2 regions of the Streptomyces sp. NPDC020898 genome follow, and region 2 is predicted to be linked to the other one. Evidence: predicted binding sites of a transcription regulator. Region 2 holds the regulator's gene; the other holds the start of a gene.
What was found. Region 2 encodes HspR, which represses chaperone genes until heat shock. Its sites were predicted from a motif close to TTGAGNNNNNNNNNCTCAA; they were not measured.
Positions count from the first base shown of each region.

Region 1 (4,387 bases), on a different contig from region 2:
GCGTCGCGGCTGCCGGAGACGGTTGCGGCGGAGTCCGCGTCGGGCGCGCAGCAGACGGTTGTGTCCGCCGCCGACATCGAGCAGCGGGTGACCGACGCGGCCGTAGAGGCCAAGTGGGCATCGGTGCGAACCGGCGTTGAGCATCCGCCTGTGCCTGCCGAGACTGAGAATGCGTCCGGGGCGACCGACGGTTTCCGTGTCGCGCGGGTGCCACGCACAGACAGTCCCGGCTCTGAGCCGGAACACCGGCGGAGCCGGAACATCGCACAGTTGGCCGATGCGCGCGGAGGCCCCAAACCCTCGTTCCTGCTGCGCGAGGACCGTTCCGAGTACGAGCGCCTTCTCGATGAGGCGCTGCGCTCCGCACCGCACCGCCCGGAACTGGCCGCCGTCGGTCAGCGGCTGAACCCCGAACAACTGCGGACCATGGCGCTCAACGCCACCGGGCTCATCACGGCTGCGGCGGTGACCGAGTACCGGCACTACGTCTTCGTACGCGACGAATCGCGGCGGTCGGAGTCATCAGACGGCGTGGAGGAGGGGGACGGGGCCGCGTCGGCTCTCGCCGCCACTGTGGGAGAGGACACCGGGACGGCAGGGGCGGGCGCTTTGGCTGTCGCCGCGGTTCTGGCACCGGTTCTCGCCGGAGGAGTCACGGCGATCTTCCTGCTCGTGGGCTACATCCTCAGGATGCTCGACCCTGAGCCGGCGTTCGCCCAGACCATGCTCACCACCGGATGGGTGTTCGGTGCGGTGACCGCGGCAGCGATATTCGTCGCCGCGGTCGGCCTGCTGCTCACCGCCCTGCGCAACAGCCCGGACGCGGAGGAGGCCGGGGCGTACGGCGAACTGACCGGGGAAGTGGCTCAGGCCAGGGAAGTCTGGCGCGAGGCCCTGCTGGAGCGCGGCATCCTGCCGTTCCTCCGCGAGGCCCTCGCCCACTCCGATTCGTCGGCCGCCAGCCGCAAACCGACCCCGGAACCCACCACCGGCCGTATGCCTCACCTCGGCTACAACCGGCCCGGTTTCAGCAGCTCCGACGACAACGCCTCAACGGGCCACCGCCCCAGCTACTCCAGCCCGGACTTCAGCAGCCCGGACTTCGGAGGCCCGCACGCGCCCGAACTTGACGGCCCGGACACACAGCCGGACTGATTACCGCTCTACGCCCGCCCCCACGAACTTCGCGCTCGTCAGAAGCCCCTCCACCCGCCACCCCAGCGCCTCGTACAGCCCCCGGCCGTCCGGAGTGCCCGCCAGTACGCCGGTCTCCGCGCCCTCGGCGGCGGCCTCTCGGGTGAGCGTGCGCATCACGAAGGAGCCGAGTCCTCGGCGGCGGTGTGCGGGGGACGTTTCCACCTGGTCGACGACCGCTGTTCTGCCCGTCGGGGCGATCTGGCCGCGGGCCGCCCAGGAGCCGTCGGGTGCCGCGAGCATCACGCGGGTGACGCCGGCGCGGGTCCAGACGCGCAGGCGGTAGTCGTCGGGGGGTGAGGGTGCCTCCGATGCCGTCAACGGGAGCGTCATCAGGTAGCCCGGCTCGGGGTCGATCCACCAGCCCTCGCCGAGCCAGTTGCCGACCGTCGCCGGATCGGCGAACACCTTGAGCCACACGCCCGGGCCGGTCACCGCGTCCGCGACCTTCCGGACGGTCCGCTCCTCCACGGCGTCGTTCAGCGCGTCGAGGACGTGCCGGGTGACGTGCTCCGCCGTGCCCACGTCGATCGTGTAGCCCCAGGGCTCGACCAGGGGCGGCGATGCCCCGCGCGAGACGACCCAGCCGTCCACCCAGGCCCGCACGGGTCCGTCCATGACCTACCTCCTGTGTAATGAGTGCTTGCGGCTAGTGGGTATTACGTTGCTGACTGTATGCCGGGCGTTCGTCGTCGTGACAGAGGTGATCGCTCACGGCGAACACGTCCCGGGGAACAATCAACCACCCCCAAGCATTGAGTCGGCATAGCTCAACTTGAATGCCGAAGGGGAGATCATGGCTTCGACGTCCACACCGCTCACACTGCCCGTGCTGCCGCTCGACGACGAGGTCGTGCTGCCCGGGATGGTGGTTCCGCTCGACCTGAACGACGCCGACGTACGTGCTGCCGTGGAGGCCGCTCAGGCCGCCGCCCGCACCGAGACCGGCAAGCCCAGGGTTCTGCTGGTGCCACGTATCGACGGGGCATATCCGAGTACCGGTGTCGTCGGCACCGTGGAGCAGGTCGGCCGGCTGGCCGACGGGGATCCGGGGGCTCTCATCCGGGCCCGGGGGCGCGTGCGGATCGGCGCCGGGACCACCGGGCCGGGGGCCGCGCTGTGGGTCGAGGGGACCCGGATCGACGAGGTCGTCCCGGACCCGCTGCCCGGTCACGTCACCGAACTTGTCAAGGAGTACAAGGCACTTGCCACCTCCTGGCTGCGCAAGCGCGCCGCCTGGCAGGTCGTCGACCGTGTCCAGGCCATCGACGATGTCTCCGCCCTTGCCGACAATTCCGGTTACTCGCCCTTCCTCAGCACCGACCAGAAGGTGGAGCTGCTGGAGACCGCCGACCCGGTGGCCCGGCTGAAGCTCGCCACCCAGCAGCTGCGCGACCACCTCGCCGAGCAGGATGTCGCCGAGACCATCGCGAAGGACGTCCAGGAAGGCGTCGACAAGCAGCAGCGGGAGTTCCTGCTGAAGCGCCAGCTGGAAGCCGTACGCAAGGAACTGCGCGAACTCGACGGCGGGCAGGACGGGGAGGAGTCCGACGACTACCGGGCCCGTGTCGAAGCCGCCGATCTGCCCGAGAACGTGCGCGAGGCCGCTCTCAAGGAGGTCGACAAGCTGGAGCGGTCCTCCGACCAGTCGCCCGAGGGCGGGTGGATCCGGACCTGGCTCGACACCGTGCTCGAACTGCCCTGGAACGAGCGGACCGAGGACTCGTACGACATCCAGGGCGCCCAGGCAGTGCTCGACGCCGAGCACGCCGGGCTGGAGGACGTGAAGGAGCGCATCACCGAGTACCTCGCCGTGCGCAAGCGGCGGGCCCAGCGCGGGCTGGGGGTTGTCGGCGGGCGTCGTGGCGGTGCTGTGCTCGCGCTCGTCGGGCCGCCCGGGGTCGGCAAGACCAGCCTCGGGGAGTCCGTCGCGCACGCCATGGGGCGGAAGTTCGTCCGGGTCGCGCTCGGCGGGGTCAGGGACGAGGCCGAGATCCGTGGCCACCGGCGTACGTATGTCGGCGCGCTGCCCGGCCGGATCGTGCGGGCCATCAAGGAAGCCGGGTCCATGAACCCCGTCGTTCTCCTCGACGAGATCGACAAGGTCGGGTCCGACTTCCGCGGTGACCCCGCCGCCGCGCTGCTCGAAGTCCTCGACCCGGCGCAGAACCACACCTTCCGCGACCACTACCTCGAAGTCGAACTCGACCTCAGCGACGTGGTGTTCCTCGCCACCGCCAACGTGCTCGACGCCATTCCGGAGGCGCTGCTCGACCGGATGGAGCTCGTCCGGCTGGACGGGTACACCGAGGACGAGAAGGTCGTCATCGCGCGGGATCACCTGCTGCCCCGGCAGTTGGAGCGGGCCGGGCTGGACGATGCCGAAGTCGCCCTCGACGAGAGCGCGTTGCGCAAGCTCGCCGGGGAGTACACGCGGGAGGCCGGGGTCCGGAACCTGGAGCGGTCCATCGCGCGGCTGCTGCGCAAGGTCGCCGCACAGAACGAACTCGGGGAGCGGAAGCTGCCGTTCACCGTCACCGAGGCGGATCTGCGGGACCTCATCGGGCGGCCCCATCACGTGCCCGAGGCCGCGCAGGACCCGGCCGAGCGGCGTACGGCCGTACCCGGTGTCGCCACCGGGCTCGCCGTCACCGGGGCCGGAGGTGACGTCCTCTACGTCGAGGCGTCGCTCGCCGACCCGGAGACCGGGGCCGCCGGACTGACCCTCACCGGGCAACTCGGCGACGTCATGAAGGAGTCCGCGCAGATCGCGCTCTCCTTCCTGCGCTCGCACGGCGCCGAACTGGAGCTGCCCGTGGGCGACCTGAAGGACCGGGGCGTGCACATCCACTTCCCGGCGGGGGCCGTGCCCAAGGACGGTCCGAGTGCGGGCGTCACCATGACGACCGCCCTCGCCTCGCTGCTCAGCGGACGGCTCGTGCGTACGGACGTCGCCATGACCGGCGAGGTCTCGCTGACCGGGCGGGTGCTGCCCATCGGCGGCGTCAAGCAGAAGCTGCTCGCCGCGCACCGGGCCGGTGTCACCACGGTGATCATCCCGAAGCGCAACGAGGCCGACCTGGACGACGTCCCGGCCGAGGTCCTGGAGAAGCTCGACGTCCACGCGGTCACGGACGTCCGCCAGGTCCTGGAACTGGCGCTCACCCCGGCGACGAACGGTGCGGCGACGGAG
Region 1 is NZ_JBIRRV010000002.1:223,537-227,923, reverse strand. Features, by position in the region: gene ACH4TV_RS08910 (hypothetical protein) at 271-1,155, shown strand; gene ACH4TV_RS08905 (GNAT family N-acetyltransferase) at 1,156-1,812, opposite strand; gene lon (endopeptidase La) at 1,991-4,387, shown strand, end outside.
Region 1: lon (endopeptidase La) is a predicted target of HspR. The motif match lies at 1,950-1,968, and genes of this name have one in related genera.

Region 2 (4,387 bases):
GGACCAGGTTCGTACGGCGCTCGGTGAGCGCACCGCGGACCTCCAGCGGCTCCAGGCCGAGTATCAGAACTACCGCCGCCGGGTCGAGCGGGACCGGATCGTGGTCAAGGAGATCGCCATCGCGAGCCTCCTGACCGAACTCCTGCCCGTGCTGGACGACATCGGCCGCGCGAGGGAACACGGCGAACTGGTCGGCGGCTTCAAGTCCGTCGCCGAGTCGCTGGAGACCGTCGCCGCGAAGATGGGCCTTCAGCAGTTCGGCAAGGAGGGCGAGCCCTTCGACCCGACGATCCACGAAGCCCTGATGCACTCGTACGCGCCGGACGTCACGGAGACGACCTGCGTGGCGATCCTGCAGCCGGGCTACAAGTTCGGCGAGCGCAACCTGCGTCCCGCGCGGGTCGCGGTGGCCGAGCCCCAGCCCGGGGCGACGCAGGCCACTCCGGACTCGGGCGACGCGGCGGACGACAAGGAGAGCGGTGGCCCGGAAGAGGGCTGACGTGAGCACTGACGCGGGGCCCGCAGGAAAGGAGGGACGTCGGGGATGAGCACCAAGGACTTCATCGAGAAGGACTTCTACAAGGTCCTCGGCGTCCCCAAGGACGCCACCGAGGCCGAGATCAAGAAGGCGTACCGGAAACTCGCCCGCGAGTTCCACCCGGACGCCAACAAGGGCAACGCCAAGGCGGAGGAGCGCTTCAAGGAGATCTCCGAGGCGAACGACATCCTCGGCGACACCAAGAAGCGCAAGGAGTACGACGAGGCCCGCGCCCTCTTCGGCAACGGCGGCTTCCGCCCCGGGCCGGGCGCGGGCGGCGGCTCCTTCAACTTCGACCTGGGTGACCTCTTCGGCGGCGGCGCCCAGGGCGGAGCCCCCGGTGGTGGCTCCGGTCAGGGCGGCTTCGGCGGCGGCATCGGGGACGTCTTCGGGGGCCTGTTCAACCGGGGCGGCGGCGGCACCACCCGTACGCAGCCCCGGCGCGGCCAGGACATCGACACCGAGGTCACGCTGAGCTTCACGGAGGCGGTGGACGGCGCGACGGTCCCGTTGCGCATGACGTCCCAGTCACCGTGCAAGGCGTGCTCGGGCACCGGCGACAAGAACGGCACGCCGAGGGTGTGCCCGACCTGCGTCGGCACCGGCCAGGTGGCGCGCGGCTCGGGCGGCGGCTTCTCGCTCACCGACCCGTGCCCGGACTGCAAGGGCCGGGGCCTGATCGCGGAGCACGCCTGCCTGGTGTGCAGCGGCTCCGGGCGCGCCAAGTCGTCCCGGACGATGCAGGTGCGGATACCGGCCGGGGTGGCGGACAGCCAGCGCATCCGCCTCCGCGGCAAGGGAGCGCCGGGCGAGCGGGGCGGCCCGGCGGGCGACCTGTACGTCACGGTCCATGTCGACTCCCACCCGGTCTTCGGCCGCAAGGAAGACAACCTGACGGTGACGGTGCCGGTGACGTTCGTCGAGGCGGCACTCGGCGGCGAGGTCAGGGTCCCGACCCTGGGCGGCCCGCCGGTCACCCTCAAGCTGCCCCCGGGCACGCCCAACGGGCGCACGATGCGTGCGCGCGGCAAGGGCGCGGTCCGCAAGGACGGCACGCGGGGCGACCTGCTCGTCACCGTCGAGGTGAGTGTCCCGACGGAGCTGACGGGGAAGGCTCGTGACGCACTGGAGGCGTATCGCGAGGCGACCGTGGACGAGGATCCGCGGGCGGAGCTGTTCGAGGCAGCGAAGGGAGCTTGACCGAGATGGACGGCCGTAGACGCAATCCGTATGAACTGACGCAGGAGACCCCGGTCTACGTCATCTCGGTGGCGGCCCAGCTCTCGGGCCTGCACCCGCAGACCCTGCGCCAGTACGACCGCCTGGGCCTGGTCTCCCCCGACCGCACCGCCGGCCGGGGCCGCCGCTACTCGGCCCGCGACATCGAACTGCTCCGCGCGGTGCAGGCGTTGTCGCAGGACGAGGGCATCAACCTGGCCGGCATCAAGCGGATCATCGAGCTGGAGAACCAGGTGGCCGCCCTGCAGTCACGCGTGGCGGAGATGGAAGCCGCACTGGACGGCGCCGCGGCGGCGCTGCAGCAGCGGGAAGCCGCGGTGCATGCTTCTTATCGGCGGGATCTGGTGCCGTATCAGGAAGTGCAGCAGACGAGTGCGTTGGTGGTTTGGCGGCCGAAGAAGGCCAAGGACTAGCCAGGCGACGAACGAGCGTGCGTGTGAAGGGGCCCGGAGGTTCGGTTCGAACCTCCGGGCCCCTTCCGCGCGCTCAGGGTGCAAGGGCCACCCACGCGTCGCCGGGGGCGGTTTCGGTGCCGTCGGCGTGGAAAGCGGTCACCCAGTAGAAGTGGGTGGTGCCGACAGCGGCTGTGGTGTCGGTGTACGACGTGCCGGTGACCGGGTCGGCGGTCAGGGGCTCGTACGCGGTGGTGGCCGGGTTCCAGCGGTAGACCCGGTACCCGGTGACGGTCCTGTAGTAGGAGCTGTCCAGTCTCCACGAGAGATCGACCGAGGCCGCGTCGTCGGCGGCCTTGGCGCTCACACTGACCAGAAAGTCCGAGGGGGTCTCGACGGTGGGCCGCAGGTCGTGTTCGGTGACGGTGGCAGGCACCAGGTTCTCGGCTGACGAGTTGGTGGAGTTGTCCGAGGTGTCCACGGCGTCCACGAAGTACGTGTGGGTCTCGCCATCCTGGAGGTTCGACGAGTCGACGAGTCGGCTGGTGCCCGCCTCGACCCGGCCCACGTACGTGTACTGGTTGCTGTCGTTCACCGTGCTGAGCCGGTAGAGGTGATATTCGGCGAGGTCGGCCGCCGGGTTGTCGTCCCAGTCCAGGACCGTGCCGTACTCGGTGGCGGTGGCTGTGAACCCGGTGACGAGGGGCGGGGCGGTGGCGTCCGTGTAGAGCCTGCCGACGCCGTGCGAGGGCTTCGACTCGCGCCCGAGGGCATCAACGGTGGTCACCCAGTACGAGTAGGTCGTACCGGGCACCGGGGTCGTGTCGGTGCACAAGTAGGTGTGGCGGAGTCCGTAAGTGGTGTCGATCAACTTTGGGTCGCAGGACACGAGCTGCGTCCCGGTGGTGTCGTCATAGCGGTACACCCGGAACTCCGCCGGCGCCAATGGCGACATCCACCAAGTCAGATCGACGCCGCCGCCGTCCTCCGGGCGGTTGACGCCGTTGACGAGGTAAGGGACGGCGAGCGGCCGGGCGAACGACAACACCGACGAGTACCCGATATTGCCCGCTGCGTCGGTCGCCGAGACCTTGTAGTAGGAGGTCTCCCCGTACGGGGCGGTCTCATCGGTCGCCGAGTTGCCCGCGCTCTTGAGCACCGTGAACGGCCCGTCGGGCGCACTGGCCCTCAGCAGGTGGTGCTCCAGCGACTCCCTGTCGGACATCCACCAGAAACCAACTCCGTCCAGGGCGCTCTCGCTGAGGACCTTCAGACCGGTGACGGTCGGCGGGGTCCGGTCGACGGTGGTGACCAGTTGGTCGGCGCTGCCCGCTGACTCGTTGCCCGCTTTGTCCACGGCCCGCACCTCGTAGAGGAAGGCTGTGCCGGTCGGGGCCGCCGAGTGGGGGAACGAGGTTCCGGCGAGATTTGCCGTGCCGCTGATCTTGGCCCAGTCGGTCCGTCCTTTCACCTGACGGTAGACGCGGTAGCCGGAGAGATCCATCTCCAGGTTCTTCGACCAACTGATCCTCACCTTGTCGGCGGCCTTGTCGTACGTCGCGGAGGCTCCGGTGGGCGCGAGCGGTTTGACCTTGTCGACCGTCGCCGAAGTGCGGGGCGTATAGGCGAAGCTGACGTTGGCGGAGCCGGTCCAGTTGGCGTAGTCAATGCGGAGGGTGTGTTTGCCGGCCGGGATGGTGAGGTTGACGGTCGTCTTCTGGGTCGTGGTGACGTTCTTCCAGAGGTTGACCTTGGCCTTGCCGTCCAGGTAGACGCGGATGCCGTCCTGCGTGGCGGCGGTGAGGGCGAAGGGGCCGCCGGAGCCGAAGTCGCGGGTGACGGTCCAGCGGACGCCGAAGTTGTCCTTCGGGAGGCCGATGGCGGGGGTGCTCGCGCCCCAGTTCTCGGCGATGGCGGCGTCGCAGTCGGTCTTCTTCGGGGTGCCGGAGAAGGTGGTGTTGGCGAAGAACTGCCGCTTGTAGACAGGGGAGTTGCAGGTCACCGTGGCCGCCGAGGCGGCCGGGACGGCGACCGTGGTGAGCAGTCCGCCTGCCGTCGCGAGCACGAGGGCGCCGGAGGCGGCGGCGGTCATGGGTGTGGGCCGGTTCATTCGGCGGCCTCCGGGTCCGTTACGGGCTCTGTCACGGTGACGTACGAGAACTGCTCGCCGCTGTCGAAACGGGAGTTGCCGTAGCTGTCGACGGCGAGCACGGCCCAG
Region 2 is NZ_JBIRRV010000029.1:25,730-30,116, reverse strand. Features, by position in the region: gene grpE (nucleotide exchange factor GrpE) at 1-499, shown strand, start outside; gene dnaJ (molecular chaperone DnaJ) at 545-1,738, shown strand; gene ACH4TV_RS45085 (heat shock protein transcriptional repressor HspR) at 1,744-2,190, shown strand; gene ACH4TV_RS45080 (PA14 domain-containing protein) at 2,264-4,279, opposite strand; gene ACH4TV_RS45075 (fibronectin type III domain-containing protein) at 4,276-4,387, opposite strand, start outside.